DNA from 4 places in the Pseudochelatococcus sp. B33 genome. Region 2 is predicted to be linked to each of the others. Evidence: predicted binding sites of a transcription regulator. Region 2 holds the regulator's gene; each other region holds the start of a gene.

Region 1 (7,823 bases), on a different contig from region 2:
ACGCAAAGATATCGACACTGGAGATTTTCGGCCCGGTGGTTGCGGTCTATCGCTATGGCGAACTCGACGACGCCATCAGACAGGCCAACGCCCTTCCAACCGCCTTCCAGGCCAGCGTATTCGCCCAGGACATTGATGTCGCAATGCGGGCTGCCGATCGTCTCGATGCATCGGCCGTGATGATCAACGATCCCACGGCCTTTCGAACCGACTGGATGCCCTTCGCAGGCCGCAAGGAGTCCGGATACGGCACCGGCGGCATCCCCTATACCATGCGTGACATGACGCAGGAGAAGATGGTCCTGCTGCGAAGAGGCTGATGAGACCGCGGGGACAGATACAGTTAGCTGTTTCAATACTGCAACTATCGTAATGAGGATAGACGCGTCGCACTGTGGTTTTAGACGATCGAGAACGGTATTTATGGAACATGCATATTCTCTCATCTGTCGGAATAGATCATGCGGCGACTGCTGAACCGGAAAGCCTTCAAGGGTCCGGGCCGGGCGGAAATATCCGCATGGCTGCAAACAGGATTGCGAGGATTTCGTCAGGTTCAGGCTTCGAGACGCCGGATAAGGTCGAGCATGACAGGCGCGCCCGGCAGAGGCAGTGTGGCGCTGACTTCGGGAATGAGAAGCTCCGCAAGCCCCGGCAGGGTCGTGGCGGTCTGTTCGCCGAGAGGGCCACGGAAACCGTGGTTGGTCCAGGCTATGGCCTGAAGCTCGGGTGTGAGCAGGGCATCGATGAGGGCCGTCGCCTGGGTGTCGAGGGCAAGCAGGGGATGAGCCGAGTAGACCGTGGGGCGCGGATAGATCAGCAGCGGCTTCACCCCCCTGCCCGCCTGGACGCGCTCCCACCGCGTCTGGTCAGCCTGCGCCCATTCCACGAGCTGGTTCTCATAGCCCACGATCATCGGCTCGCTGCCGGGGCCGCCGGCGATGTACTGGTCGAAGAGCTTCCCCGAACTTGGGGACTTGAACCCCATCTGATCGAAGACGGTCCTGACCGTGTCGAAATGCCTGTCGAGATCGCCAGCATCCGGCACCGAGCCCGTCAGGGCGCTGAGCACCAGACCCGCGAACATGAAACCCGAGTTGGACCGGTTTGGATCCGTCGAGGAAATGCGGATCGCACCGTAGAGCGACGGAACGCCGACATCCTGCCAGGGGGTGCGGGAGGCGATGGCCCGGATCAGCCCGCCCGTGTCGATCTCGTGGTGGCCATCCGCCGTCCGCGTGACGAGCCCCGCGCCGACGAGGCCGTCGACGACGCTGCTCCAGGAGTAGATTACGATTGGCGTGTTGAGAATTGTCTGGTCCCTGACCACGGGCAGGCCGTTCATCTTCGCCAGTTCCGTCATGACCGACGAAGACGGCCACAGGAAATCCGGCTGCTGGTCGATGAGCGACTTCTGCCGCACCATTTCGATCGAGCCGGCGATGGTGCTATGCAGCACAATCCCGCGTTGCCTGAGAAGATCGGCGACCCGGGGATTGGCGAGATACGGCTGCTTCTCGCCGCCGACGAATCCCCTCAGTTCGGTGGCGTTGCCCGTGAGTCCGCGCAGAAGCGGGTTATCCTTCAGCGCCACGTAGGCCCCGGTTCCGACAATTCCGGCACCGATCAGGACGCCCCCGAGAGCGCGACGCGGCAGTGTCATTCCTTGATATCCTGCTTGAGTGAGGCGTCTATCAGGCGAAGCTGGACGTCCAGTGCCGACAGCTCGGTTTCCACAAGCGTTTCGGCATATTGGTCGAAGACGGTGTCGAGCCTGTCCACAACGCTCGACAACTCGCGCAGCCGGTTGGGGTCCGGCCGGGACTGGCCGTGAACGATGAGATATCCTTCCGCGATACGCACGGTTTGCGGCAGATAATAGCTGACGAAACGCCCCACGGAAGGCGCCTTCCGCGGGTTCTTTTCGATGTGCGACAATATCCGCGCGCCCGTCTCGGCGAGATGGGAGAGCCGCTCCGTCATCTCGTGTCCGGGCATGTCCCGCGCCAGCCCGCGCAACCTGCGCACGTGAGCATCGCCGTCCTTGATCAGGGCGGCGGCGAACTCGAGTTGCCCCTTGCTTATCCCCCTGAATGAAAGGCCCTCGAACAAGCGTCTCGGAGAGAGCAGGAGCGCGATGCCGAGAAAGAGCAGGATGGCAACGGCTGACGACACGACCAGCGGAATACCTGCGCCGATCGTGAGAACAGGAACGCTCAGCGCACCGACGACGCCGCCCGCGACCCATTGCCAGTCGTTCCGCGACAGCGTGGGCATCAATTGTACCCCCGCATCGACCGGAATGCGTCGATCAGATCACGCCGTCCGTCGAAGACCCGGCCGCCGGTCTCATCGGCGAGCTCGCCGAGCTGCCGCTCGTCCGCGTCGGCAAAGGTGATCCCGAAGACGGGCGGCTTCGTGCTGCTTTCCCAGGCTTGCCGGAAGGCTGCAATGTCTCCCTGGCTTTTCCCGTCGGACATGATCACGATGGCCGGCAAGTATTCCTCGTTCTTGTTGAGCTCGTCGACGCGCTGCAGCGCCCTGACCGCGCAGGCGTAGATGTCCGTTCCTCCGCTGGCGTAAAGGGTTTCAACGGCAGTGAGCATCGGAGCCTGCTCCTCCTCGACACCCGTCGCCTGGAATTCCCGGCGTGGGCGGGAGTCGAAGGGAATGATGACGATGCGATCCTGCGGCGACCACTGCACGAGTTGCCGTTTCATCTCTTCGGGTGTCAGCAGGAATGTCATCGCCTCGCGCAACTGCCGCTCGCCTTCCCCGCTCATCGAGCCCGAGTAATCGAGACACATGACCGTGACCGAGGGCCGTCGCAAGGCACTCTGGTACAGATCGAGCGCTTGCCTGATCACGTCGGGCTCGGGCATCCGGATGGTCGAGATGAGCCTTTCCGGATTGAAGTTCCAATCAGGCTCCGCCTGCGGCGTGGCGTTGGAGGCGGACCCGAAGGGCAGCCGGCGCCCCGTTTCGGCAATGCGCTTCTGGATATCCGGCGACGTCAGGTGAGCCTGAAGCTTGAGGAAGAACTCTTCGGTTTCCTGCTGTCCCGTCCGGTCGACGAACCCAAGAGGCGAATCCGCGACGGCAACGCCTTCCCTCGGGTAAATCGCGTAGAGCAGTTCCCTCCCCTCGTCCCGAAGCTGGTTGTTGACGTCACGGATCGTGACTTCGTAGTTCCACATGCCATCGTAGCGAGCGCCGTGCCGCGTGGAGGCGACATAGAGATCGGCGAGCCACCCCGATGACCCCGACGAACGCTGGATGCCCTTCAGCAATGTTCTTACTGTCTCGGTCGTGGCCGGGTCGTCGAGGTCCTGCCGCCTGATCGTGTCGCCGTGGGTGACGGCGGCGGAGAGCATGGCAAGGTAGGCGCTCGCCCCCGAATTGGACTGGGTTGCCGACGTCATCAGGTAGCCGAGCTTGCCGTCCCTGATAGCGGCGACGATGTCGGTCATCGAGACGTCCCGGCCGATCCAGCCGAGTTCGCGCGCGAGGGACTCGCGGACGCCGAGGATGACCGGGTTCTGGGCAATGGACGCCAGATGGCGGACCTTGCGTTCCTGGTCGAATATGTTGATCCAGATGCTCGCCGCGGGCCACACGGCGTCGTACTTCTGTTCCGACTCGGAGAGCGAGAGACCGATGTCGAGCGACCCGAGATAGGTGACGGAACAGTCGCGCCGCTGCTCGGCACAGAATTCCTGAACGATCGGTTCCAGATCCCGGTTTTCCGAGCCCGCGACGATGGCGAACGTCCCCTCCCGGGTGTTGTCCGAACATGCGCCCAGCGTCAGCAGGCACAGAAAGGCGGCGATGAATTTGCGCATAGCCGTTTCCTCAGGAGGATGTGAGGGCCTTCTTCAGGTCGTTCGTCATGTGCTCAAGCTGTTTTTCCGCCTCGGCTCGCTTCTGCTGCCCTTCCTGCTGTATCCTGATGACCGACTGGATGGTGTCGACAAGATCCTTGTTGGCGTTCTGGAGCGCCTCGATGCTGACAATCCCCTTCTGTGATTGCTTCTCGATGGAGATGGCCTGATCCTTCATCATCTCGGCCGCCTGCTGGATCATCTTGTCGGTCGCATCGGTAACAGCTTCCTGCAATTCCAGCGCCTTCCGCTGACGGTGAAGGCCGAGCAGGATGACCATCTTCTGCTTCCAGGCGGGCACGGTGAGCGTCGTCGTGGCCTGGAGATTCTCGATCAGCGTCTGGTCGCCCGACTGGATGATGCGGATCTGCGGAAGCTGCTGGATCGCGATCTGGCGCGCCTGCTGCAGGTAATAGACCCGCTTCTCCAGCCGGTCGATGGCTTGCGCGGCGTCCTGATATTTCTGCGCGGCGATTGCGTCGCCCGATTCGGTTGCCGCCTTCTGCAACTCCGGCAGGGTGGACGCCCTGTACTGTTCGGAGAATGACTTGCCGGCCTCGATGTGGGCGTCCAGCCCCCGCAGGGACGTCAGGGTGCGGTCGTAGAGGTCATCGAACAGGGCGATATCCTGTGTGAGCACGTCCTTGTGCCGATCAAGTTCCAGGCCGATGCGGTCGATCTGGCTCGCGACGTCCTGGAAGCGCATCGAGAACTTCTCAAGCTCCCGCTCGGCGGAGCTGAAGATGCGGGAGAGGAAGCCCCTTTCCTTGATGGAGGCAGGGTCCAGATCCTTCGACTTGAGCAGGATCTCATTGAGGAGCGTTCCAGCCTCTCCGATGTCCTTGGACTGGATCTGGGCAAGAATGCTGTCAACATAGCGGGTGACGTCGCGCTGGGCGCCATCGCCGTAGGTGGCGATGGCCGCGCGATCGCCGATGTCGATCGACCCCGCTATGCGGGCCACCTCGGTCGGATCGGCTGCGGGAACCGGAAGCCCCTCTGCCCGGGTCTGAAGACTGTTGGATGACGCCATGATGCAAACCCTGTTTGAAGAGCAGGAAATCTCATATGTTCGTTGTGACCAGTTAATATGACAATTTTGTTGCACGCACCGCGCTGCGGGCCGCTGACAGCCGGTTGGATGCCCATTGGAGGCTGCATGCTGAATGAGGGCGCCAGTAACCGGCCCTCACGCGCACTCGCGATCCAGGCGATCGCCGTCGAAATCCCGAACCGGGCCGCAGCCGATTTGCCGACATTCTCTCCCGCGAAGCGGCCAGAACGCGGCTGCGAAGATCATTGCTCAAGGTGCGCGCTACGCTTCGACTGATCGGCGTCATTCCTGTGGCGAACAGGCCGACCGACCCGCATCCAGGCGGCTGCCGCTCCCCAGGTGACATGACCGTCACATGCACCCTTAATAATAGCGCCGCCAGACCTCAAGGAGATGACGAGTCGCGCCCCATGACGGCCAAGCTTGATTGCCCCAGTTGCGGCGCCAGGGCGATGTCCGCGCGGGACAAGCTGCTCTGGCTCGAGCCCGCTACCGGAATACCCTGCAGGAATTGCGGACAAAAACTCACTCTACCTTACTGGGGCTGGCAGGTCGGAGCCGTGCCCTTCTACCTGCTGGTCATCCTGGGCTTTGCGGGGCATGTCCGCTCCTGGGCCATATTTTTGCCCGCAGCAGCGGCGGGCATTGCCATCTTCCTTTTCAGCAAGGTCTTCCTGGTCCCTCTCGTGCCTGCGCGGCGCAGCAAGTGGACGCCTTATCCCTGGCGGAACAAGCGAAGCAGGTAACGGAATGCGAAAATATCTGAAAATTCTCGTCATCACGGTCTGCTTGCTGGTGGTCGCAGCGTTCGCGGTGCTGTTGATGCGACGCATGCTCACGCCCGACTACACCGTCTACAATCGCGAGCGCTGGATCAATGAAAAGTCCGCGCACCCCTCCGACAATCGACGCTCGCTCATGATACGCGATATCGAGCGCCGGCTCCGGGTCGGCATGACGCAACTCGAGGTCGTAGACCTGCTGGGGCTGCCGGACGGGCCTCGCGGGGAAAAGTTTGGATATGGCCTCGGCACACCGGGTTTCGCGGGAGACTATGACGTCTTCATCGTCGAGTTCGACGCCGACAGGAAAGTCACGCGGTGGTACGTCCTGCCCGGTTGAACCCCATACGCGCCGTCATGACCGGTCCGTCACCCCTTCCTGCCGGAGGAAGTCGCCGATGCCAGCCATGCGTTCCCGGGCCGACGATGCCCAGAGCGCCAGCCGCGCATCGAACGGCATGACGAGATGCGCCAAGGCCCATCCGGTCAGCGCTTCGGCGGATACGAGCGTCTCCATGCGCTCGATTTCGAAGCCGGAAACGGGGAGCGGTCCGACCCTGGCATGGGCGAGGCCGGACCGCCTTGCCGCAGCAAGCAGCGCCGCGCGACATGCGGCAATGTCGGATTCGTCCGCGGCCCTGTCCGCGGCCATGTCGGGCTTCTCCAGCACAGTCACCCGGGCCTGGTCGAGAACGGTGCCGGGGCCGACCGCGAGAATGCGTGCAGCCGCGAGCCCCGTCAGGGCAAGCGAGGTGCCGCGCCCGCGCATCCAGGAGCGGCCTGATGCGCGGGCGAGGACCGCCAGAGCGCCGGGCTCCAGCTTCGTGGCCAGAATCAATCCGGGTTCCCTGTCCCCCCTCCTGGGATAGGCCACGTCGGCGACCTCCTCGGAAACCGGCAGCGAGGCGGAAAGGCCCGGTAGCAGCGCGATCTCCGGGGGCACGACAAGCGCGGCAAACGTATCGCCATCCGGCGTCTTGGCCTGCCACAGAAACCGGGCGTCGGTCTCCATGCTTTGCGGCTGCCGCGGTATCCACTCCCTGAACGGCCGAAGTCCGGGCGGGGTGTCGGCCACCGGAATGCCGGCGATGCTCTCCACGGCCTCGAACGTCACCACATAGTCCGGCAGATCCGCCGCTTCCGGTTCCGCGCGATCGACGGGGTGGACGGTCACACGATAGGAGCCGTTGGCAAGCTCGAACCAGTCATCGACGATCTCGTCCGGGTCCACCACCTGGCTGGCGCCGGGCAGGGCATTGGTATTGTCGAGCAGGATGCGGCCGTGCCGAACGAGAAGGGGAAATGCCCATGATGCACACGCATGCGCCCGCTCTTCCGCGGTGAGGGAATCCGTCGTGAGCCTGACCGCATACCCGCCATCGGAACCCGTTCCCCACGCGATCAACCGGCCGGCAGCGGATTCGCGGCGATAGGCGAAGTCGTATCCGTACCAAGCAATGGGATCATTGTCGCGATGCGCGAGATCGTCCGGATGGAACAGCAGCAGATGCGCCACGTCGGTGCCGACCATTATCGTCTTTTCCATAGCTTGAGGCTCCCGAGTCTCCCGTTTCGCCCTGCCGCCGTTTCCCGGCAGTCAAGTCGGAACAGATGCGAAAACGGCGGTATTGCCGCAAAATACCCTATTCTTTTTCATGGATCTTGCGGGAGGATGACACCATCTTCCGTCACCCATGCGACGGACTGAAGAGCGGCAACCGTCCATCGGGGGGGCGTCGGTCTCCTGGCGCTCTCAGCGGTCAGGACCCATGAAGCGGGTCACTCCCATGTCACTGGCGCGATCTAAGCCTCTTGTAAAACGTTTCCGATGAAAGGAAATGGTCATGCGAGGCTCACTCCGCCTGCTCGCCAAGCAGGCAGCCATCGCTTTGACGGCTGCGCTCGTGGCATTGCCCGCCTTCGCCCAGACAGACGCCGTCAAGCAGGAATTGGGTGCCTTCTTCAACGTCTATCTCGGCCGTTCGCTGTCGCAAGCCGAGCTCGACCGCGTCACTGGCGAGTTTCAGGCGTCGTTCGGCGACGCGCAAACTTGCGACGCGGCGTGCCGCAAGGCGCTCGCGAACCTCGGCTTCAGCCGCTCGACCC
Region 2 (7,823 bases):
CCTCCGCGCCCGAATTGGTGAAGAACACCGTATCGGCGAAGCTCGCGTCGACGAGGCGCTGGGCCAGCGTCTCGGCTGCGGGTATCCGGAACAGGTTCGATACGTGCCAGAGCTTGTGCGCCTGCTCCTCGAGCGCCGCCAGGAGATGCGGGTGAGAGTAGCCGAGCGCATTGACGCCGATGCCGGAGCCGAGGTCGAGATATCGTTCGCCGCCGCGCGCCTCGAGCCAGACACCCTCGCCCTTCTCGAATACAACATCGGCCCGCGCATAGGTCGGCAAAATCGGCGACGTCACAGCTTGTTACTCCAGAACGTGAGAGCGGCACGCGCGCCACGCACGCGGCACGCCCCGGCGTGGCACGCATCCGCCGCAAACGATCCGGGCCGGGGATCGGGAAACCGGATCGGCACCGGGTTCGGGAGCCGGGACGGAAGACCGGAGGGCAAGCACCCATCAGAGCCCGGCGAATGCGAACGGCGCAATGGAAAAAGCCGCCCCACGGGACGGCATGTTGTATAACTTAGCGGCCGCGGCAGGCAGTTTCAAGTTGAATCTGAGCCGCGCGGCAGGATGGTGGCATTCCCCGCAAGGGCAGCACTGCGCGCAAAGGCCGCAGCCGCCGCCCTGCCGGCGGGCGGCGATCCGCCGATATCGGCCGGCAGGCCGAAAACCGGAACGAAATCCGTCCCCCAGGAGGTTTCGGGCGGGATTTTTTGCGCGATCGTCGCCTCCGCGCCTTGAAATTGCCCGCATTCACAGCAATTTCTGCGCTGTCAAAGAATTGTTTACGACTTCTCCTGTGGGAAAATGCATGCGAAAGCATGCGCGACTCTTGCAGGAGAGTCGCGCCATATTGTAGTTTCCCGGGTGACGGCCACGAGATGTCGTTTGGCTGCCTCCTACCCAGCGTTTCCTCTCAGGTGAACGTTGCGCCCGGCGATCTGCCGTTTGGGGCGGGATGGAGGATTCCGTGCGACGCGGGGTGGAATGGAGCATGATGATGAGCGATCCTGGTAATACCTGGACTGATGAACGTGTCGAGCAACTGCGTAAACTCTGGAGCGATGGCCTGAGCGCCAGCCAGATCGCGACGGAGATCGGCGGCGTGAGCCGCAATGCGGTCATCGGCAAGGTTCATCGTCTCGGACTGTCCGGACGCGCCAAGGCTCCGGTGGCCGCGACCCCTCGCCCGGTGCGCAAGGCCCCGGCGGCGGTCACGCCCGCCCCCCGGGCTCCCGCCGTCCCGCCAGCCGACCCCCCGCCGCAGGCCCAGACGTTCGGCAATACCGCCCTCGCCGCCGCTCGTGCGGTTGCCGGGCCGGCCGAGGATGTCGTCGCCAAAGTCGTTCCGCAGGCGGTGCCTCAAATCGCTCCGCAGGTGGTGCCGGCAGCGCGGGAAAGCGTCGTTGTGCCGCTCTCCGAGCGCGTCACCATCATGGACCTGCGAGAATATATGTGCCGCTGGCCGGTGGGCGACCCGACCTCGCCGAGCTTCCGCTTCTGCGGCGCACGCTCGGTGACGGGTATGCCCTATTGCGCGCACCACGCCGGCATCGCCTATCAGCCGGTTCTCGAACGCCGGCGGGACCGCAAGCGGGCCTGAGCAGGTCGGCCCGACGACATCACTGCCGAGATAGAGAAAGCCTCCCGAGGAACTTGGGAGGCTTTGCCGTTTCAGCGGACACCGCACCGGCAGAAGCGGCGCCGGCGGCCACGGCCCCGCCTATTCGGCGCGGGCAAACGTCTCGTCGAAGGCATAGCCCGCGCCGCGAACGGTGCGGATCGGATCGGGACTGCGCGGACGGTTGATCGCCTTGCGCAGACGTCCCACGTGGACGTCGACGGTGCGCTCGTCGATATAGACGTCGTGCCCCCAGACGCCGTCGAGCAGTTGCTCGCGGGTGAAGACACGTCCCGGGCTCTGCATCAGAAATTCGAGCAGCTTGAATTCGGTCGGCCCCAGATGCAGCTCGCGGCCGTTGCGGCGCACACGGCGCGTCTCGCGGTCGAGCTCGATGTCGCCGGCGAGCAGCAGGGTGGCGACATGGCCGGGTTTCGTGCGCCGCAGCAGCGCCCGGACACGCGCGAGCAGCTCCGGCACCGAAAACGGCTTGACGACATAGTCGTCGGCGCCGGTGGCAAGCCCCCTCACCCGCTCGCCCTCGTCGCCGCGGGCGGTGAGCATGATGATCGGCAGCCGCTCCGTATCGCCCCGGGCGCGCACCCGCCGGCACAGCTCGATGCCGGAAAGCCCCGGCAGCATCCAGTCGAGCAGCACGAGGTCCGGAACCTGTTCCCTCAGGCGTATCTCGGCCTCGTCGCCACGCGCCACGCTATCGACAGAATAGCCCTCGGCTTCCAGATTGTAGCGCAGCAGCAGCGCCAGCGGTTCTTCGTCCTCGACGATCAATATGCGCGGTCCCACCATAAGATCCTCGTTATACCGCTCGCAGGGGCGCGAGACATCACGTGTTCAAAGATCTGCATACCCTCCGGACATCGGAGAAGGAAACATGGTTTTGCGCGTCAGCCGGCTCGGCCGACCGCGATCATAGCTTTTCCGCCGTCGCGAAGCTCGTCGTGTCGCCCTTGGGGCGCTCGCCCGACAGCGTCTCGCCGGTGGTGAGGTAATAGATGGTCTCGGCGATATTGGTGGTGTGGTCGCCGATGCGCTCTATGTTCTTCGCCAGGAACAGCAGATGCGTGCAAAAGGTGATGTTGCGCGTATCTTCCATCATATACGTCAGAAGCTCGCGGAAGACCGAATTGTAGAGCGCGTCGATGCGGTCGTCCCGGTTCCAGACATCGAGCGCCTTCTGCTCGTCGCGCTGGGCGTAGGCGTCGAGCACGTCCTTGAGCTGCGCCTGCACGAGGTCGCTCATGTGCTGAACGCCGCCGACGATCTTGGCCGGATGGGCCTCGTTGCTGATGGCGAGCACGCGCTTGGAGGTGTTCTTGGCGAGATCCCCGATGCGCTCCACGTCGCCGGCCACGCGAATGGCGGACACGAGGTCGCGCAGGTCGATGGCCACCGGCTGGCGCCGGGCGATGGTCGCGACCGCGTGTTCCTCGATTTCGTGCTGCAGGCCGTCGAGCCTCGCATCCGCATCGATGACCTGGCGCGCGAGCGCGACGTCGCGGCGCACCAGCGCACGCGTCGAATCGTCCAGCATTTTCTCCGCGATGCCGCCCATCTCGGCGATCTTGCTGCGCAAGAGTTCGAGATCGGCATCGAATGACGTCACGATATGCTCAGGCATGACCACACATCCCGTTCAAAAGGCCAGAATGGACAGCACCCCGCCGCCCGATCCCAGCGATCAGCCGAAACGGCCGGTGATATAATCCTGCGTCCGCTTATCGTTCGGCGCGGTGAAGATCTTCGTCGTTTCCGCGAATTCCACCAGCTCGCCGAGATACATGAACGCTGTGAACTGAGACACGCGCGCCGCCTGCTGCATATTATGCGTGACGATGGCGATCGTGTAGTCCTCGCGCAATTCGTCGATCAGTTCCTCCACCTTCGAGGTGGAAATCGGATCGAGCGCCGAGCAGGGCTCGTCGAACAGGATCACCTCCGGCTTCACCGCGACGGTGCGCGCGATGCATAGACGCTGCTGCTGCCCGCCCGAAAGGCTCTGGCCGGAGACGTTCAGCTTGTCCTTCACCTCCTCCCACAGCGCGGCGCGGCGCAGGGAGGACTCGACCCGCTCGTCCATTTCCGCCTTGTTCAGGCTCTCGTAAAGGCGGACGCCGAACGCGATGTTCTCGTAGATCGTCATCGGGAACGGCGTCGGCTTCTGGAACACCATGCCCACCTTCGCGCGCAGCGCGTTGACGTCCTGGCCGGGATCGAGCACGTTGCGGCCGTCGACCATCACCTCGCCCTCGGCCCGCTGGCCGGGATAGAGGTCGTACATGCGGTTGAGCACGCGCAGAAGCGTGGACTTGCCGCAACCCGACGGGCCGATGAAGGCCGTGACGATCCGGTCGTACAACGGCAGGTTGATGTTCTTCAGCGCCAGGTTGCTGCCGTAGTAGAACTTGAGGTTGCGGACCGAGACCTTTTCGGTGAGCGGGCCCGCGGGGATCGCCGGCGGCCCGGGGGACGTGGCGGTCTGGATTGTCATTTCGTCCTCCTCGTGGAGAGAGCCCGAGCCGCGATGCTCATCGCGAGAACCGTGAAGGTGATCAACAGGGCGCCCGTCCACGCAAGCTGCTGCATGTTCTCGTCAGGCGTCTTGGTGAAGTTGTAGATCACGACCGGCAGGCTGGCGATCGGCTGTGACATCGAAGTCGAAAAAAAGTTGTTGCTGAGCGCGGTGAACAGCAGCGGTGCCGTCTCGCCGCTGATGCGCGCCACCGCCAGCAGCACGCCGGTGACGATCCCCGCAAGCGCCGCCTTGTAGGCGACCTGCCTGATGATGATGGACCGAGGCAACCCGAGCGCCGCCGCCGCCTCGCGCAACTGGTTCGGCACGAGCAGCAGCATGTCCTCGGTGGTGCGCACCACGACCGGGATCACGATGACGGCGAGCGCCGCCGAGCCCGCCCAGCCCGAGAAGGTGCCGAACGGCGCGACCAGGATTTCGTAGATGAACAGGCCGATGACGATCGACGGCGCCGACAGCAGGATGTCGTTGATGAAGCGCACGACGTTCGTCAGCTTTTCATAGCGGCCGTATTCCGCCATGTACGTGCCGGCCAGAAGCCCGAGCGGCGTGCCGATGAGCACGGCGAAGAACACCATCATCAGCGAGCCGATGATGGCGTTGAGCAGGCCGCCCCCCGTGCTGCCGATGCTCGGCGTGATCTCCGTGAACACGTGCGGCGACAGCCCGGCCAGCCCCTGCCAGACAAGCACCGCGAGAATGAGCACCAGCCAGAGCATGCCGAACAGGGCCGCGACCGTGCAAAGGCTCATGGCGATGCGATTGGAGCGCCTGCGCGCGGCGTAGAGCGCCATGGTCAGCCCTCCAGCTTGTTGAGGCGCGCCAGCATCAGCCGCGCTGCCGCCAGGACGATGAAGCTGATGATGAAGAGGATCAGGCCCAGCGCCACCAGCGACGAACGGTAGAGCCCCTCGGAAGCCTCGGCGTATTCGAGCGCGATCGTCGCCGATATGGTCGTGCCGGGCTGCAGGATGGAGGCCGAGATCTGCTTGGCGTTGCCGATGACGAAAGTCACCGCCATCGTCTCGCCCAGCGCGCGGCCGAGCGCGAGCATCACACCGCCGACGAGGCCCGCGCGGGTGTGCGGGATGACGACGCTGCGCACCACTTCCCAGGTCGTGCAGCCGAGGCCGTAGGCAGCCTCCTTCATCACGGGCGGCACCGTCTCGAACACGTCGCGCGACACCGAGGCGACGAAGGGCAGCACCATGATCGCCAGGATGAGGCCGGCGGTGAGCGTGCCAAGCCCGTAGGGCGGACCCGCGAAAACCGCGTTGAGGACCGGCACCGGGCCAAACAGCGAGATCAGGAACGGCTGCAGCGTCTGCTGCAGGAACGGAGCGAAGACGAAAAAGCCCCAGATGCCGTAGATGATCGACGGAATGCCGGCGAGCAGTTCGATCGCGATGCCGATGGGCCGGCGCAGGATCGGCGGGCACAGCTCGGTGAGGAAGACCGCGATCCCGAGCCCCACGGGCACGGCGATCAGCATGGCGATCAGCGACGTCACCAGCGTGCCGTAGATCGTCGCCAGCGCGCCGAACTCCTCGGCATTGGCGTCCCACGACTGGGACACGAAGAAATTGAACCCGAAATGGCTGAGCGCCGGCCACGCGCCGTATGCGAGCGACACGACGATGGCGAACAGCAGTCCCAGCACCAGAAGCGCTGCGGTTCGGGTCAGATAGAAGAAGAACCTGTCCCCCCGCCTGAACTTGTCCAGGATCCGCGAACGGTTCCCTATCCCATCGCCAGCGTGGGATACGTCCTTGATTGCAACGTCGGCCATAACTCTTTGCCTGTGCGCGAAAAAAGCACTCGTCGGCCCGCCGCACGACAGCGCCGCCGCATGCGGCCCCTGTCGGGCGGAAGGCGCGACAGATCCGGCGGCGGGAGCCGTGGCAAAGGCCTGAGGCCAGTGCGACGAGCGGGCAAAAACGGGGCGCTCCGATGGCACCCCCCTATATCATCGGCTCGTCAATGTCACGAACCTGCCGCCGGGACGAGCGGCAGCTCAGTTGGTTTTCACCTCGGCCGCCCACGCCGCGCGGATTCGGTCCGTCAGGCTGTCGGGCAGCGGAATGTAGGCGAGCTCGTCCGCATAGGGAGCGCCCTTGGCATACGCCCAGTCGAAGAACTTCAGAACGGCCGCGACCTGCTCCTTGTCCTTCGGGTCCTTGTGCACGAGCACGAAGGTCGCGGCCGTGATCGGCCAGGACTCGTCGCCGGGCTCATCGACGAGAACCACGCCGAACCCGGGAGCCGATGTCCAGTCCGCGTTGCCGGCCGCCGCCTGGAATGACGCCGTCTCGGGCGTGACGACCTTCCCCGCCTTGTTCTTGAGCTTGGCGTAGGAAAGGTTGTTCTTCTTGGCGTAGAAATATTCGACATAGCCGATCGAGCCGGCGATCTTGGCAACGTTGTTGGCGACGCCGTCATTGCCCGGCGCGCCCAGGCCGACGGGCCACTGCACCGTGGTGCCGGCGCCGAGCTTGCCCTTCCAGTCGGCCGAGACTTCCGACAGGTAGCTGGTGAAGGCGAAGGTCGTGCCCGACGAATCGGCGCGGCGCACGACGGCGATCGCCGTCGAGGGCAGAGTGACGTCCGGGTTCAGCGCCTTGATGGCGGCGTCGTCCCACTGCTTGATCTCGCCGAGGAAGATCTTGGCCAGCGTGTCGCCATCGAGCGTGAGCACGCCGGGCTCGATGCCTTCCAGGTTGATGATCGGCACCACGCCGCCGATGACGGTCGGGAACTGGACGAGGCCGGACTCTTCGAGATCCTTGCCGGAAAGCGGCGCGTCGGAGGCGCCGAACGCAACCGTATTGCCCTTGATCGCCTTGATGCCGTTGCCCGAACCGCTCGACTGGTAGTTGATCTGAACGCCGGTTTCCTTGTTGTAGACTTCAGCCCACTTCACGTAGATGGGCGCCGGGAAGCTCGCGCCAGCGCCGGTCACGGTCTGCGCGGAAGCAGGGGCGGCGAATGCGGCGGCGGCGATGCCTGCGGCGGCATAAAGATGGGAAAACTTCACAGAACGCCTCCAGAATAAAAAACAAAAAACCGACACAACGCCCATCCGCCGGGGCAGCGCATGCCCGGATAACAGGCAGGAAGCCTAAACGGTCGAACACGCTCTCTTTATGACACACAAATGACGCTTCAATGACACAATACAACCGGAGCGGACATCCCTGACGTCTCCGCCGCGCCGCCTGCGGCCGCCGCACTGCCGATAACCGCCGGCGTCTCAACGATTCCACGCTCCGGCGACATGCGCCGCCGGTGGAGGTGCGACGGCTGCTGCGCCGGCAAAACAGATTAGCGTCGTATGACACCCGGCGCAAACGACCGCCAGGCCCATGAAAGCGGCCGCATGGAAGAGCTGTGGAATTCAGTCGTCGGCGCCGTGATTGCTGATCGCGGGCAGGTACACGGTGAACGACGCCCCTTCCCCGAGGCGGCTGGCGATTTCGAGGCGCCCGCGATGGCGGTTGACGATATGCTTGACGATGGCGAGGCCGAGACCCGTGCCGCCCTTCTCGCGGCTGTGGGCGACGTCCGCGCGGTAGAATCGCTCGGTCAGCCGCGGCAGATGCTCGGGCGCGACCCCCGGCCCGTAGTCGCGCACTTCGACCATCACTTCCTGC
Region 3 (7,823 bases), on a different contig from region 2:
CGGTGCCTCCCTCGACAGGCGATCGAGATCGAGCAGGACATTGGCGGCGGAATGCCCGGCACCGACGACCAGCGTCGTCCGGCCGGCATAAAGCGGCCGGTCGCGCCCGAGCACATCCGGAATGCCATAGGCGATCCGTTCCGCGAACGCGGCCTCGCCCGTCGCCGCGATGCCGTCGGCGCCGAGGGGATTGGGCGAGGCCCAGGTGCCCGAAGCGTCGATGACCGCGCGCGCCAGATCGCGGCGCTCGCCCTCGGGTGTCTCGACAACGAGAACAAAGGGCCGCCCGTCACGGCCGCGGCTGACGACCTTGTCGATGCCATGGCGGGCGATCGCGGTGACGCGGGTGCGTATCTCGATGGCCGCCGACAGCGCCGGCGCGTCCGCCAGAGGTTCGAGATAGTTGGAGACGAGTTCATGGCCCGTCGGCACCGTCTCCCCATCCGGCATCCGCCAGCCGTGCCGCGCGAGGAGCCGCACCGCCTCCGCATCGACGCAGTACCGCCACGGCGTGAACAGGCGGACATGCCCCCAGTCGCGGATATTCGCGCCGACGATTGAACCGGCCTCGTAGACCCTCACCGGCATTCCCCGGCCGACGAGATGGGCGGCCGCCGCAAGTCCGACGGGACCGGCGCCGACAACCGCGATGGGCAATGCAGAAGGAAAGGGCGCGGACATATTTTATCCTTCCGGGATTATCGAAATAGCTGGCGAAGAAAAAACGCCTCAGGCGAGCGCGGCGGCCTTTTCTCGTGGAGCGCAGCGGGCGTCGATGCAGCATTCGTCGACCAGAAAGCCGACGAGGCCGTGCATGGCCGGATAGTTCGCGCGGCAGATCAGCGTCGTTGCCTGCCGTTCCTGGGTGACGAGCCCCGTCGAGATCAGGCGGTGCAGGTGGTGGGACAATGTCGACGCGGCGATCCCGATCCGCTCCTGCAGGCTGCCGACGGGAAGGCCGTCGTCGCCCGCCCGCACCAGCGTCCGGTAGACGCGCAGGCGCGTGACGTTCCCGAGGGCTTCAAGTTGCGTTGCCGCTGTTTCGATATTCATGGAAATAGCAGTAACCCTCGCTCGTCCGTCGAGTCAAGCCATACTTCGAAGTGATTCGAAATATAGGTCCGAACGGCGCGATTGGAGGTCTTCTTTGGCCCCGCCGTCCGGCCAGCTATCAGTGCGGCGTTTCCGGTCGCGCGCACGCCGCTGTCGGATCGAGCATGGCCGCTACCTCGCCGCAAAGACCGGGCTGCCCCTTGCAGCAATCCTGCACGAGATAGAGGACCAGCGCCTTCATGGCATCGAGCCGGGCGCTGTAGACGATCGAACGGCCGGAGCGCTGCGATGCGATCAGTCCCGCGCGCTCGAGGATGGCGAGGTGCGTCGACATGGTGTTGGACGGAACGCCGACAATCCGCGCGACGTCGCCAGCCGGTAAACCATCCGGTCCTTCGGCGACCAGCAGCCGGAACGCCTCGAGCCGGGTTTCCTGGGCGAGCGCCGCCAGCATGGCAAGTGACTGGTCTGTCGTGATTTCGGTCATCGTGCAATCCGTTCGGTGGGCATCGGGCAAATATCTATCTATCGCGAATAACGGAAGTTGGTGATCGGTGCAAGAAAAATGTCGATATTTCTCGAAATGTCGTTGCATGTGACATTTCGATGGTTGTAGAAATGAGGGCAACGAACAACAGGAGGAGCCACTTCCATGCCGTCCCAGCCGTTCCGCACCCTCTTCCTCTGCCGAGAGAACGCCTGCCGTTCCATTATGGCCGAAGCGATCCTCCGCGATATGGACGATCGGTTCGAGGTATTCTCCGCCGGGAGCCATCCCGCGGCCGCAATCGATCCGGACACGCGCTTGCTCCTCGGTTCGCTTGGACACGACACGGCGCCGCTTCGGACAAAGAGTTGGGCAAGTTTTGCAACGTCCACCGCACCTGCACTCGATTTCGTTTTTACGGTTTGCGATCGCACGGCGGGCGAGATTTGCCCGAGTTGGCCCGGAAATCCCATCACCGCCCATTGGAGCATTCCCGACCCGACGCTCGCTCAGGGCAACATCGCCGAGCGAGCGTTGGCGCGATGTGAAGTATATCAGATGCTTGCCCAGCGCATTTCCATTTTCATCAGCTTTCCACTTGAGACTCTTGATCGCCTCGCGCTGACGAACAGGATTGCCGCGCTTGGTCGGCTTCGTTCTATCTCTGAAGGAAATGCAGAGAAAGCTGATAATCCTCGCATGACTATTTACAGACGATCTCATGGTTAATCTACGTCGATATATCAAAGTATAGCGATATTATTGTTGTTATATGATTATGTATTGCGCAATTAATAAGCATTTATTATTAAATTATGCCAGTCGTGTTATGCAACATAACAAGAGGTTATCATGATCAGCAGACATAAATCTTCTCATCGGATTCCAACAAGGCGTGTTCCTGTCGCCGTTGCCCGATCCTGCTTGGGAGAATGGTTCATGGAGAGCTTTAGCCCGAAAAACGCGCTTTACGCGGCAACGCTTGCAACGGCCCTCTGCCTTGCTGGACAGGCAAGAGCCATTGAACTCAATGGAGCAGGTTCATCGTTTGCTGCCAATTTCTACAAGGAGTGGACGGCCGAGTTCAATCGGGCCAACGCGGACGTCGCCGTCACCTACAAGAGCGTCGGCAGTGGCGAGGGCATTCGACGCTTCACGCAAGGGAGCGTTGATTTCGGCTCGACCGAGCGCCCGATGACCGATGAAGAAATCGCGAACGTGCCGGAAAACGTGTTGCATGTGCCGACGACCGCGGGGATGGTCGTTCTGGCCTATAACATCCCGGGCTTCTCCGGGGATCTGCAGCTAAGCCGCCAGGCCCTTGTCGGTATCATGAGCGGCAGGATCAAGACGTGGGACGATCCGCTGATCCGTGCCGTCAATCCGGGCGTCGACATTCCGAAGCGCAATATCGCGATCGTTGCCCGGCGTGATGCGAGCGGTACGACCTTCGCTTTCACTACCCATCTCGCAGCCGTGAGCGATACCTGGAAGGAGGTTGGCACCACCGTCGCGTGGCCGAACAACGCCATGATCGTCTCGGGCAATGAAGGTGTTGCAGGCCGGATCGCGATCACGGAATACTCCATCGGATATATCGAGTATTCCTTCGCCGAACAGTTGAACCTGCGGCCCGCACTTATCGAGAACAGGGCCGGGCAGTATATCCGTCCGGACGACGCTTCGGGCTCGGCAGCGCTTGCCTCGGCGCTCGACGGCATGCCGGACGACGGACGTCAGATCATCCCCGACCCTGCGGGAGATACGGTCTATCCCATCGTGTCCTATAACTGGACCTTGTTGCGCAAGACTAACAAGAATCCGCAGGTCGCCGATGCGCTGAAGCGGTTCGTCGGCTGGGGACTGGTGGGGGGCCAGAGCTTCGCCGACAGACTCGGCTACATCCCGCTGCCCGTGCCCGTCGTGAACCGCGCGCAGGCGATCCTTGCGGGATTGCACTGACAGAGGGCAGTCGCGGGTTTCTCGCGATCAATAAAGGAGCTGCGCCATCCGACGAAACGTCATCGGATGGCGCTCCGGGGCGCCATCGAAAATGAAATACCTCACCAAGACAGACCTTGCTGACACCAGTAAATAAAAATTTATCCATTATATTATATAAGCACTTAATGCATATAATTGTTATCTTATATATATCAATTCATCCAGATATTATGATATTACTTATTTGACACACGATCGTCATCTGTTATTACTATGTGAAGCATAGGCGCTGTCAGTGCCGCCCCTTCCCATGCTCATAAGAGAGTCGCCATGACCAGCAGAACCCATCCCTTCGCTTCCGCATCGAAGTCGCTCATCAAGGCGGCAACGGCCGCGTTCATGCTTGGCAGCCTGCTTACGCCTTCCTTCGCCCAGCAGGCGCCAACCGTACTGATCGACGGATCGAGCACGGTTTTCCCGATCTCCGAAGCCATGGCGGAGGAATTCCAGAATAAGCAGGCAGGGAAGATCCTCGCCACCGTTGGCTCGTCCGGCACGGGTGGCGGGTTCAAGAAGTTCTGTCGCGGCGAAACCGACATCACCGGCGCATCGCGTCCGATCCGCTCCGAGGAAATCGCGCTTTGCAAGGAAAGCGGCATCGAATTTATCGAGTTGCCGGTGGCCGTCGATGCTCTGGCAACCATCATCAATCCGGGCAATGATTGGGCTACCTGCCTTTCCGTTGCCGAGTTGAAAAAAATCTGGGAACCGGAGGCACAGGGCAAGGTCCAGAACTGGAATCTGGTCCGCGAGGGCTTCCCGAACGGTCGTCTGGCCCTGTTCGGCGCCGGCACCGATTCCGGCACGTACGACTATTACACGCTGGCTATCAACGGTAAGGAACACTCCAGCCGCGGCGACTACACGGCGACGGAAGACGACAACATCACCATCCAGGGGGTGATCGGCGACAAGAATGCCCTCGGCTTCCTCGGTCTGGCATACCTCACCGAGAACGCTGGCAAGGTGAAGGCCGTCGCGATCCGGCAGGAGGACGGCTCCTGCGTGGAACCCTCGATCGCGACAGCCACCGACGGCACCTATCAGCCGCTGACCCGCCCGCTCTTCTATTACGTGTCCAAGCAGGCGGCGGACGCGAAGGAACATGTTCGTGAGTTCGTGGCGTTCCTGTTCGATGCCGATAATCAGAAGGAACTCGTCAGCGAGGTTGGCTACGTGGCGCTGCCCGCCGAGGCTGCGACCCTCGCTCTCAAGAAATTCGAGAACCGCAAGACGGGCTCCCATTTCGAGGGCGGCTCCAAGATCGGCGTGACCGTGACCGATCTGGTTCAGGACGCAGCCAACTGACGCGATGGCCAGCCACGATGGCTGAGGTCAAGCGCCTCGGCCATCATCACTACCGGAGATGCGCCAATGAGTTCGTCGGCTGACGCCTTCCGGCCTTCCGAGGCCTTCCTTCGCCGGCGCCGGTTGATCGATCTCGGCATGCGCGCCGTGCTCTTTCTGTCGGCGGCACTTTCCGTGTTCGTGACTGCCGCGATCGTTTATGTCCTCGTCAGCGAGTCGTGGGGCTTTTTTACCGAAGTATCGCTATGGACATTCCTCACTGATACTCAGTGGACCCCCGTTTTCGCGCAACCCCGCTATGGCATCCTGCCGCTGCTGACCGCGACGCTATGGGCTGCGGGTATAGCGATCGCCATCGCGATCCCGTTCGGAACCGTTCTCGCCGTCTATCTCAGCGAATATGCTCCGGCCGCCGTGCGCGAAACCGTCAAGCCGATTCTCGAACTGTTCGGCGCCATACCGACGGTCGTCTATGGATATTTCGCCCTGCTGTTCCTGACGCCGCTGTTTCAGACCTTCATTCCGGGCTTGACCGGATTCAACCTGCTGGTTCCGGGGATAGTGCTCGGCATCATGATCCTACCCTACATCGTCTCGATCAGCGAGGACGCAATGCGTGCCGTTCCCGCGTCGCTGCGCGAGGGTGCATTCGCGCTTGGCATGACGCGCCTTCAGACGACCTTCAAGGTGATCATCCCGGGCGCGTTCTCCGGCATCACCGCGGCATATCTGCTCGGCATGTCCCGCGCGGTAGGGGAGACCATGGTGCTTGCCATCGCTGCCGGGCAGAATCCAAACCTGACCGCTGATCCGCGTGAAGGGGCGGCGACCATCACGTCCTATATCGTGCAGATGAGCCTCGGCGATCTGCCGCACGGTTCGCTGGCGTACCAGACCATCTTTGCCGCCGGCCTTGCGCTGTTCGTGCTGACGCTCTTCTTCAATATCGTCGGTTTCTTCCTGCGCCGACGCTTCCGGGAAGCGTACTGATGACCTCCGAAATTCTCACACGGGCCGCCACGGCCTCATCCGAGCAGGACGAAATCGTTCTGGTAGGCAGGGCACGCCGAAGGGACGCCATCTTCGCCGGCCTCGGTCTTTTCATTCTCTTCGTGGCCATGGCGTTCCTGCTGGCGTTGATCGCCGATCTGTTCGTGGATGGCTTTTCCAGGATAGACATAGCTTTCCTGACCGATTTTCCTTCCCGGCGCCCCGAACGATCCGGCATCCTTTCCGCATGGGTCGGCACATGCCTCGTCATGTTCGTCACTGCCATGCTCGCCATCCCGCTCGGTATCGCCGCCGGTCTCTACCTCGAGGAATATGCGCCGAAAAACTGGTTGACCGACATCATCGAGATCAACGTCACCAACCTCGCCGGCGTTCCTTCGATCATTTACGGTCTGCTGGCGCTCGGCTTCTTCGTCTACCTGGCCGGGCTTGGCCGGTCGGTCATGGTTGCCGGCATGGTGCTTGCCCTTCTCATCCTGCCGATCGTCATCGTCGCAACGCGCGAAGCCATCCGCAGCATTCCGCAAATGATCCGGGAAGGGGCTTACGGGATCGGGGCGGACAAGTGGCAGACCATGTGGCACTATATCCTGCCGGCAGCCCGGCCCGGTATCCTGACCGGGGCGATAGTCGGCCTGTCGCGTGCGATCGGCGAAACGGCGCCGATCATCACCATCGGCGCGCTGACCTTCATTGCCTTTCTGCCGCCGGCGCCGGTTCAGCCAGATTTTCCCTTCGTCAACTTTGACTGGTTGCACGCGCCCTTCACCGTGATGCCGATCCAGATGTTCAACTGGATCTCGCGCCCGCAGGCTGCCTTCCACGTCAACGCCGCCGCCACGGGTGTCGTACTCCTCATCATGACTCTTGGCATGAATGCCATTGCGATCTGGATCCGCTTCAGGCTGCGTCGCCGGATTGGCCTCTGAACCAAGGACAGGACTTGAACACATGGTCGAAACGCCCGCTCCCACCTTTCAGAAGCTGATCGCCGGGGAGACCGAATCTGGCGGCGTCGGCGGCATCCTGGCCCGCCCGGACAAACTCCGGGCCGAAGTTCGCAATCTGTCCTTCTGGTATGGCGACTTCCTCGCCCTGAAATCCGTCAACCTGCCGATCGCTTACCGGGAGGTCACGGCGCTCATCGGTCCTTCCGGCTGCGGCAAGAGCACCTTGCTGCGCTCGTTCAATCGCATGCACGATCTCTATCCGGGAAACCGCTATGATGGCGAGATTACGCTCTTGCCGGAAGGGAAGAACGTGGTCGGGCCGCAAACCGATGCGATACTGATCCGGCTTCGCATTGGCATGGTGTTCCAGAAGCCCAATCCGTTCCCGAAATCGATCTACGAAAACGTGGCGGCGGGCCTTCGGGTCAGAGGCATCAATCGCAAATCCGTGCTTGACGAGCGGGTGGAGGAGGCGCTCAGGGACGCCGCACTCTGGAACGAGGTCAAGGACCGTCTGCACGACTCCGCCTACGGCCTTTCGGGTGGGCAGCAGCAGCGCCTTTGCATCGCCCGGACGCTCGCGCCCAATCCGGAAATCATCCTTTTCGACGAGCCCACGTCCGCGCTCGACCCTATCGCGACCGCACGCATAGAGGAACTGATCGACGAACTTCGGCAGCACTACACGATCGTCATCGTCACCCACAACATGCAGCAGGCTGCACGCATATCGAGCTACACGGCCTACATGCACCTGGGCGAAATGACCGAGTTCAACGCGACCAAGGAATTTTTCACCAATCCGCGCCACGAGCGGACACAGCAGTATATCACCGGGCGGTTCGGTTGAGGCGACGGGAGGGAGCCGTGAATCTCGCGGCATGATTCGCTACGACGCGCGAGGCGCGAGCCTGCATCGTCACGCAAGACAAGAAGCCGCGGTGCCTTACAAACTGCCGATCGTCCGGAGCTTGTCGCGAAGGGACATCCGGTCGAGCGAATCCAGCGGG
Region 4 (7,823 bases), on a different contig from region 2:
ATCACCGATCTCTTCGAGGCGCGAGGCAATGCCGGAGCTGGTATCGCTGAGCATGCCAACTGTTCCACCCGCGAACGCCTGCCGTGCCTGATCGCGCGTCATCGGCGTGCGTCCCTGACCGGCTTCCCCAATGCGCTTGTAGAAGGTCAGCGCATCAAGACCCTCCGGACCCGTGAATGCGATCTCGGTTTCCGCTTCATTCATGAAGGTACCACCGCGGGCATTGACCTGGGCCTGATAGAACAGTGCATCGGTGCGGTAGAAGCCGCCGACCACTGAACTGTTCAGGGAACCGATTTTGGCAGCGAGTCCAATGATACCGTCCCAGGTATCAGGAAAGGGAGCGTCGCCCTGCGCCTGCTTCACCAAATCCGCATTATAGAACAGAACAGGCACGGAAAGCCCGATCGGAATTCCATGAACCGAACCCGAAACAGTGCCGCCCGCGGCAAGCGCCTCTGAATAATTCTCGCTGGTCCAATCCGGATCGCCAGCGATCAGTCCGTCGAGCGGAACCGTCACACCGAGATCGGCAATGGTGCGCAGAAAATTGGGTCCCTGAAACGAGATGTCCGGCAGATCACCGACCAGTGCCTGTCGCAGCACGGCCTGCACGATATCCTCCTGCGAGCGTTGCGAGGCGTCGAGATTGATCTTGATATCCGGGTTCTTTGCCTCGAACCCGTCCACAAGACGATCGAACATCGACTTGAAGATGGACGGCGTCGCCCATACGTCGAGGGTGATTTCCTCGGCACTTGCGCTTGCAACAGAGGATGTTGCAAGAATGAGGCTGGCGGCGACCGCCTTTAGCGTTGGATGCATGGTGAGTCTCCATCATTGTGCAGGTTGGCGCTAGTCGGGCCGGAGGTCAGCTTGCACCTGAACTCCGGCCCTTCCGATTCATGCAAATCGGAAACCGGGAATGCCTAAGGGCAGCGGACCTCATTTCAGTCCACTCGTGGTCAAACCTTCGACGAAGCGTTTTTGGGCGGCGAGGAAGAGTATGACCATCGGCGCGACGACCACGACCGCCGCTGCCATCAGCGGGCCGTAGGCGCTGCCCATTTCTTCGTTGCGGAAGCGGACAATACCCATCGCCGGCGTCATCAATTGCTCGCTCCGGATGACGGTCATCGGCCAGAATAGATCGTTCCACCGTCCAACGATCGAAAGAAGCGAAAAGGCGACCACCGCAGAGACCGACAAGGGAACCATGACGCGCCAGATGATGGCCCATTCCGACAGTCCATCCAGCCGCGCGGCATCGAGGAAGTCGTCCGGAATGGCCTTGAAGTATTGCCGGAGCAGGAAAATGGCAAAAGGTGATATGGTTCCCGGAAGGATCAGGGCTGCATAAGAGTTCAGTAACCCGAGATAATGAAGCAAAATGAACAGTGGAATGGCCAGAACTTCGGGGGGGATGAGCAACGCAACAAGGACAAATCCAAACAGCACGTCACGCCCGCGAAATTGTAGCTTCGCCAACGCATAGGCCATAGGTGCCGCCACGAGGATTTGTAGGATCAGGGTCGCTATGCAGATGAACGCGCCGTTGAGCATGAAGCGCGCCAGCGGTGAGGAAACGAGCGCTTGGCGATAGTTTTCGTAGCCGTAAAAATGGTTAGGCCAGAAATATACTGTCTGCGCGAAGGCTTCGCTGGGCGGCTTGAGCGAAAGGCTCACCATCCACAGGAACGGAGCTAGCATGAAGGCAGAGGTTCCGATCAGCGTCAGGTGCCGCGCCAGAAGAGACGGCATATGAGACAGTTGGCCGCTCATGTGTAGTGAATCCTCCGATCCAGGATGCGCGTTTGCAAGAATGTCAGCCCGATGACGAGAATGAGGAACACCACGGTCATTGCCGCCCCGTAGCCGGTGCGGAAATATTGGAAGCTCTCCACATAGAGCGTGTGCAGCAAGAGTTCGGAGGAGCTGCCTGGCCCGCCTTTGGTGAGCACTGCGACCGAGTCAAAGGTCTGCAAGGCGCGCATCGAAATAATGACGATGATGAACATGCCGGCAGGCCCCAGCATCGGCAGCGTGACGGTTGCCAGCCGATCCAGCGGTCCATCAGCACCGTCCAGGTCAGCAGCTTCGTAAAGTTCTGTGGGGACCGATTTCAGTGCCGCAATGAAAAGTAGCACCGCATAACCGAGCTGCTGCCATATGCCTACTACCATCAAGGTCGGCAGGACGAGGGATGGATCGCGCAACCAGTTGGATTGTGGCAGACCATAATCTCTGAGCATCAGGTTGATGAGCCCGATCGTGGGATGCAGCATCGCTTCCCAGGCAACCGCCATGGCGGAGAAGGTCGCCATGACCGGCAAAAAATGTACCGACCGATAGAGGGAACGGAAGCGTCCGCTACCTTCGATCGACAGCGCCACTATCAACGATAGTACCAGAGTCACCGGCACGACGACGAGCATATAGGTCAACGTATTGACGAACGAAGACACGAATACGGGGTCGCGTGCCAGCGACAGGAAATTGCCGAAGCCGACGAAATTCAGCGACGGGGCTCCGATCTGCCAGTCAGTTAGCGCGATGATCAGCACGCCCGCAGCCGGTAGGATGACCAACACTGCCATTAGTAAGATGCCCGGCCCGGCCAGGAGATAAGCCGTCCATGCATCGGGACTCCGCGGCGGCCGTGCCCTCTGCGTCAGGGTTTCCATCACTTTCACAGGACGGCCTCCAATGCTGCGGCTGCCGTCTCGACCGGGCGGGCGCGTAGCCGTTGACCGGCCTCATTGAAGACAAGAAGCGCGTGCGGCGATGCGGTAAGGCAGAAGAGGGCATCGATAAATACTCTCGGACGGGCTTCGGCCGGCAGTCGGGCGACAATGGGTGTGTTGCCCTGCGCAAGCCTCATATGGACAAGAATGTCCGCGCCAAGATGTTCGCTCATGAAGATGGTGCCGTTTAGCGTCGCGGCGTTCCGCTCAGTCGCTTCATGCAGATGCTCGGCCCGGATGCCTACCTTAACCCTCGTGCCCGGTGCGCCGTCGATCGGCTGCGGGAGCGCAAGTTCTGTGCCCGGAAGATCGATCACACATGGGGTGCGCAGGACGCCCTCGATGAGATTCATCTGCGGTGAGCCGATAAAGGTCGCCACGCGGATATTGAGGGGATCGGCATAAATTTCGTCGGGCGGACCAAGTTGTAGGATCGTGCCGTCCATCATGAGAGCGACACGATCCGACATGGTCATCGCCTCGGTCTGGTCATGGGTTACATAGATAAAAGTGGCTCCGAGGCGCCGGTGAAGCTCGGAGATTTCCAAGCGCATTTGCACCCGGAGCCGGGCGTCGAGGTTGGACAGCGGTTCGTCCATGAGGAAAACCGCAGGATGCCGTACCATGGCGCGGCCGACTGCAATGCGCTGGCGCTGGCCGCCCGAGAGTTGCCCAGGTTTGCGATGCAGCAGATGGGCGATGTCGAGCGCCTCGGCGGTCCCGGCCACCTCGGCGTGGATGCTCTTTTCGATTGGCCTGGTGTTTGGCAGGAAGCGGCCGAGAAGCGGCAGGCGCTGCCATATGTTGAGCCTCCGCATCCTGAGCGGCAGCGCGATATTCTGGCCTGCCGTCATATGCGGATAGAGCGCGTAGTTCTGGAAGACCATCGCCACGTCTCGCTGCGTGGGGCGCAGTCGATCCACAGGCATTCCGTCGAGAGAGACGGTTCCCGTATCCTGAGCTGTCAAACCAGCCAGTATGCGAAGCAGCGTGGACTTCCCGCAGCCTGAAGGCCCGAGCAGTGTCAGAAACTCGCCGTTCCGCACGCTCAGGGAGACGTCGCGCAGCACCTGCTGCGAACCGTATGTTTTCGTAACCTGTGAGAACTCCACAGCCGCCATGGCACCTTGCCTTCCTATTGGGACTAGACGACTATATGCTATGTATGAAGTTGATGTGACATAGGGGCGCTGGATGGTCGAACGGCCGAAGATGAGCGCCGTCTATCTGGGATGGCAGAGGGGAGAACTGTGAAGGGGATCGACATCACTCAGGTCGTACTCGCCAACGCGGCGAATTTTCCCTATAAGTATAGACTACTATTTTCTATGTGAGTCGTTTGTGACGTGGTTTGAGGTGAAGATGACGGAACACGGCCTGACCCTTTGGCGACAAATTGGCCAGAGTCTCGTTGAAGACATTGAAAAAGGTGTCCTCACGACGGACCAGCGCCTTCCCTCCAGCGAAGCCCTCGCCGCGCGTTTCGGTGTCAACCGCCACACGGTTCGTAAAGCGATCGCGCATCTGGAGGCGGAGGGAAAGGTGCGCATCGAGCGTGGTCGCGGCACCTACGCGGTCGTCAATCCCCTGAAGTACAACATCGGACCGCATCAGCTTTTCGAACAAAATCTGGCGGGGAACAATCTCGTCCCGGCTCGTACCGTTCTGTCGGCCGTCGAATGTCTGCCGTCGAGTGAGATTGTCCAGGCGCTGAAGCTCGGAAGCGGAGAGAATGTTCTCTTCGTCACGACGCTCGGCCATGCCAATGACGTAGTCGTCAATTATGGTCGGCACTATGTCGCCAGCAGCCGGCTTTTGGGCGTCGTCGATCTTTTCAAGTCACTGGTCGGACGCAGTAGTCAGCAATTTTCATTTTCCGCGCTTTTTGAGCAATGCGGTGCCACGGGTTATCAACGCCAAAATGTCCGGATTCGATCGCGTCCGCCTGAGAACGAGGAAGCTCGCCACCTCGATATTGCAGCGCGTGAGCATGTACTGGTCACCATCGTTACCAGTGTCGATGAGAACGATGTACCTTTGACGCACGCCGAAACTTGCTTTGCGAGCAGCCGTGTCGAACTGACCTTCAACTTCAAGGACTGATACCGCGCTATCTTCCCGGCTTTCTCTCCACCGCCGCATCGCCGAATGCATCCTTCTCCACGTCATGGCTGTCCACAGCCCATTGTCAGCACGATTGGCAGAAGAAGCCGGTTTCGCGCGCAACTAATCTGTACACATTCCCGAACCACCCCGTGCTTCTAACGACGGCTGTTCTGTGCCAGCTCGGCTTCCGCCTGCTCGAACCATGTAATGACCCGCTGCCGGTGGGGCTCCCCCCAGATCCGGATGAACTTCTGCGTATTGTGGTCGCTGCCATTGCGCAGTTCCCGGAGCCGCGACGCGATAAATTCCGCTGTGAGCGGTATCCTGCAAGTTTCGGTGATGCAATATTTCCAGTCATCGTAGGTTGTTAACGATCGCATGGAATTTTTCTCCCAAGCCCCTCCCCTATCCGCCGCATCTGGCCGGGGTAGCCATCGCGGATAATGCATATCGCTGGTCTCCCCCGCGTGGGAAGCGAGCCCTTCACGACATCCCGCCGAGGTCGCCTGTTGCAATCCTGCTGCTGTCAGCGCACAATATACGAAATGTTATATCATCTCATATATGCATGTCCATGCTGCCTGTCACCGTTGAGCACCCCTCTTCAGCGCCCTGTCCGGATCCGCCAAACCTTGAGCACGTGATCGAAGGCGTCGACGGCGCATCCAGCGTGAAAGCACCTGCTTCGCGTGGCCGGGCTCACAGCATGGCCGTGAGCACGTTACATGGCATGTTTGTCATCTTCGCCGTCACACTCCCTATCGGCATCGTGAAGATGCCTGACCGGGTTCGGGAGCAGCCCCCGGATCCCCCTTTGGCGGAACGCACGCTTGGCGCGCTCAGGAAGAGCTGCTCCATGCATGAATCCGCACTTCGGATTCATCCTCTGGTATGGCGCAGATACGAACGGCTGCCCGGTTCCTATGACCACCCAAGGCATTTGCCTGCGCCCCCGATCGAACGGACGAAGACGGGCAACGCATGGGCGCCGTTCCACTGCCAGTCTCGCAAATTCGGGAATGAGCGTGAGGCTGGAAATGCAGGAGAACGCATTCATGTCTGACCCGGTAACGAAGCAATGGCGGGTAGCGAACCTTGAGCATGGGCTTGCTCGCCTCTGTGCGGGTGTCGGTCCGACCGTACTGTTTGTCACGGCGATCCTGGCCGGATCAGCATTGGGGCAACTATCTCCCGGGATTGGCGAGCGCCTTGGCGACTATGTCGACTATACCGTGCTTGTTCTCGTCTGCCTGCTGATGTTCGAGATACGGTTCGCGCGGATCGGGGAGAGCTGGCTGAACATCCGCTTTCTGTCGACTGCCTGGATGGCGAACTTCGTTGTCGTGCCCCTGATCGGGTTTGCCATCGCGTCGTTGTTTCTGTCCGGGCAGCCGCTCTTTTTCACCGGCCTCATGATCTATTTCATGGCTCCCTGTACGGACTGGTTCCTCGGCTTCACCCGGCTTGCGAAGGGTGACACCGCGCTTGGCACCGTGCTGCTGCCGATCAACATGATCACCCAGCTCCTGCTCTATCCCCTCTACCTCCACCTCTTTGCCGAAGGCGCCGCGCCGGTCGGTGCGCCCGAAATCGGCAGCGCGCTGCTGCAATGGTTTCTGCTGCCGTTCGTCATCGCCATAGCCACTCACCAGGTGCTGGCGCGCGTTCTGCCTCCTGTCGCCTTTTCGCGGCTGCTCGCCTGGGCCGGCTATGCGGTTCCTTTCGTGATCGCGCTCCTGATACTGGAGATCTTTGCGGCCAACATTGGCACGCTCATCGAGCATGCCTCCGTCTTCGTGGTGGTGCTGGTAGCGATCTTCATGTTCTTCGTCGCTACATTCGTGATGGGCGCGATCGTCTCCCGGATCGCCAAGCTGACCTATCCCGAACATGCCCTGCTGACCATGACGACGGCAGCCCGCAACGCTCCCATGATGCTGGGTGTGACCGCAATCGCCATACCGGACCAGCCGCTTATCTACGCCACCATTGTTGTTGGCATGCTGGTGGAATTTCCGCACCTGACCGCGCTCAGGCAGATTCTGATACGGGGCCGGGATGAAGAACCCGGCACCCCCGCGCTGTCGGACGACGACGCAAGCGCGACGTCACAAACGCGGCCCAGGACGGCGACGTCGACCTCCTGAGCCGGCCCTTGCTCCTTTTCCTCATACGGCAGCCTCCAGGATCGGCCCCACCTCCGCACCCTCTGTCGGCGAATCGGCCGGCTCCGGCGGCTGCCGCTCTCGCGACTCGCCCGCGAGACGTTTCACGGCCTCGTCAAAGGGAAGCGTTTCAGTGGTTGTTGACCCCAGCCGACGCAACGATACGGTCTTTTCAGCTGCTTCACGCTTGCCGACCACAAGCAGAATCGGAACCTTCGCCAAACTGTGCTCGCGGACCTTGTAAGGGATTTTTTCGTTACGCAAATCTGTTTCTACCCGAAACCCGCTTGCGCGCAGAGCAGCAGCGATCTCCTGAGCGTAGCCGTCAGCCTCCGATGTGATGGTCGCGACTACGGCCTGCAGCGGAGCCAGCCAGAGCGGCAGCCTGCCCGCATAGTGCTCGATGAGAATGCCCGTGAAACGCTCAAGCGAGCCGAACATCGCCCGATGGAGCATCACAGGTGCGACCTTCTCGCCGTCGGTGTTGATGTAGAAGGCTCCGAAGCGCTCCGGCAGGTTGAAGTCGACCTGCAGCGTTCCACACTGCCAGTCACGGCCGATGGCATCGCGCAGCACATATTCGAGCTTGGGACCGTAGAAGGCCCCTTCCCCGGCGTTGATCGTGTAGGGCCGGCCGAGATCATCGAGCGCCTGGCGCAGCGATTGCTCCGAGCGATCCCAGGATTCATCGGAGCCGATGCGGTGATCGGGCCGCGTCGACAGCTTGATACGGATATCCTTGAATCCGAAATCCCGGTAGATCGAGAGAATAAGATCGTTGACCTTGATACATTCGTCCGTGAGTTGA

The links. The regulator PhoB, encoded in region 2, activates phosphate uptake and scavenging genes when phosphate is short. The targets are predictions, from matches to a motif close to TGTCATNNANCTGTCAT.
Region 1: the regulator PhoB is predicted to act here: its motif matches at 4,972-4,988, upstream of ACUSIJ_RS29000 (toxic anion resistance protein).
Region 3: the regulator PhoB is predicted to act here: its motif matches at 3,730-3,746, upstream of ACUSIJ_RS22020 (PstS family phosphate ABC transporter substrate-binding protein).
Region 4: the regulator PhoB is predicted to act here: its motif matches at 3,910-3,926, upstream of phnF (phosphonate metabolism transcriptional regulator PhnF).

The regions. Positions count from the first base shown of each region.
Region 1 is NZ_JBSEFH010000050.1:5,999-13,821, forward strand. It holds gene ACUSIJ_RS28980 (aldehyde dehydrogenase family protein) at 1-320, shown strand, start outside; gene ACUSIJ_RS28985 (hypothetical protein) at 557-1,663, opposite strand; gene ACUSIJ_RS28990 (5-bromo-4-chloroindolyl phosphate hydrolysis family protein) at 1,660-2,277, opposite strand; gene ACUSIJ_RS28995 (vWA domain-containing protein) at 2,277-3,842, opposite strand; gene ACUSIJ_RS29000 (toxic anion resistance protein) at 3,853-4,914, opposite strand; gene ACUSIJ_RS29005 (hypothetical protein) at 5,346-5,681, shown strand; gene ACUSIJ_RS29010 (hypothetical protein) at 5,686-6,057, shown strand; gene ACUSIJ_RS29015 (DUF6386 family protein) at 6,073-7,263, opposite strand; gene ACUSIJ_RS29020 (hypothetical protein) at 7,562-7,823, shown strand, end outside.
Region 2 is NZ_JBSEFH010000023.1:39,571-47,393, reverse strand. It holds gene ACUSIJ_RS22380 (acetylornithine transaminase) at 1-295, opposite strand, end outside; gene ACUSIJ_RS22375 (GcrA family cell cycle regulator) at 1,002-1,604, shown strand; gene phoB (phosphate regulon transcriptional regulator PhoB) at 1,725-2,426, opposite strand; gene phoU (phosphate signaling complex protein PhoU) at 2,551-3,261, opposite strand; gene pstB (phosphate ABC transporter ATP-binding protein PstB) at 3,322-4,131, opposite strand; gene pstA (phosphate ABC transporter permease PstA) at 4,128-4,967, opposite strand; gene pstC (phosphate ABC transporter permease subunit PstC) at 4,970-5,962, opposite strand; gene pstS (phosphate ABC transporter substrate-binding protein PstS) at 6,188-7,252, opposite strand; gene ACUSIJ_RS22340 (ATP-binding protein) at 7,568-7,823, opposite strand, start outside.
Region 3 is NZ_JBSEFH010000022.1:76,829-84,651, reverse strand. It holds gene ACUSIJ_RS22045 (NAD(P)-binding domain-containing protein) at 1-681, opposite strand, end outside; gene ACUSIJ_RS22040 (ArsR/SmtB family transcription factor) at 730-1,053, opposite strand; gene ACUSIJ_RS22035 (ArsR/SmtB family transcription factor) at 1,172-1,540, opposite strand; gene ACUSIJ_RS22030 (arsenate reductase ArsC) at 1,706-2,269, shown strand; gene pstS (phosphate ABC transporter substrate-binding protein PstS) at 2,480-3,502, shown strand; gene ACUSIJ_RS22020 (PstS family phosphate ABC transporter substrate-binding protein) at 3,884-4,852, shown strand; gene pstC (phosphate ABC transporter permease subunit PstC) at 4,919-5,842, shown strand; gene pstA (phosphate ABC transporter permease PstA) at 5,842-6,792, shown strand; gene pstB (phosphate ABC transporter ATP-binding protein PstB) at 6,815-7,663, shown strand; gene ACUSIJ_RS22000 (metalloregulator ArsR/SmtB family transcription factor) at 7,760-7,823, opposite strand, start outside.
Region 4 is NZ_JBSEFH010000034.1:15,244-23,066, reverse strand. It holds gene ACUSIJ_RS26525 (extracellular solute-binding protein) at 1-825, opposite strand, end outside; gene ACUSIJ_RS26520 (carbohydrate ABC transporter permease) at 946-1,782, opposite strand; gene ACUSIJ_RS26515 (carbohydrate ABC transporter permease) at 1,779-2,684, opposite strand; gene ACUSIJ_RS26510 (ABC transporter ATP-binding protein) at 2,690-3,865, opposite strand; gene phnF (phosphonate metabolism transcriptional regulator PhnF) at 4,107-4,847, shown strand; gene ACUSIJ_RS26500 (hypothetical protein) at 5,006-5,230, opposite strand; gene ACUSIJ_RS26495 (arsenic resistance protein) at 5,906-6,997, shown strand; gene thrS (threonine--tRNA ligase) at 7,019-7,823, opposite strand, start outside.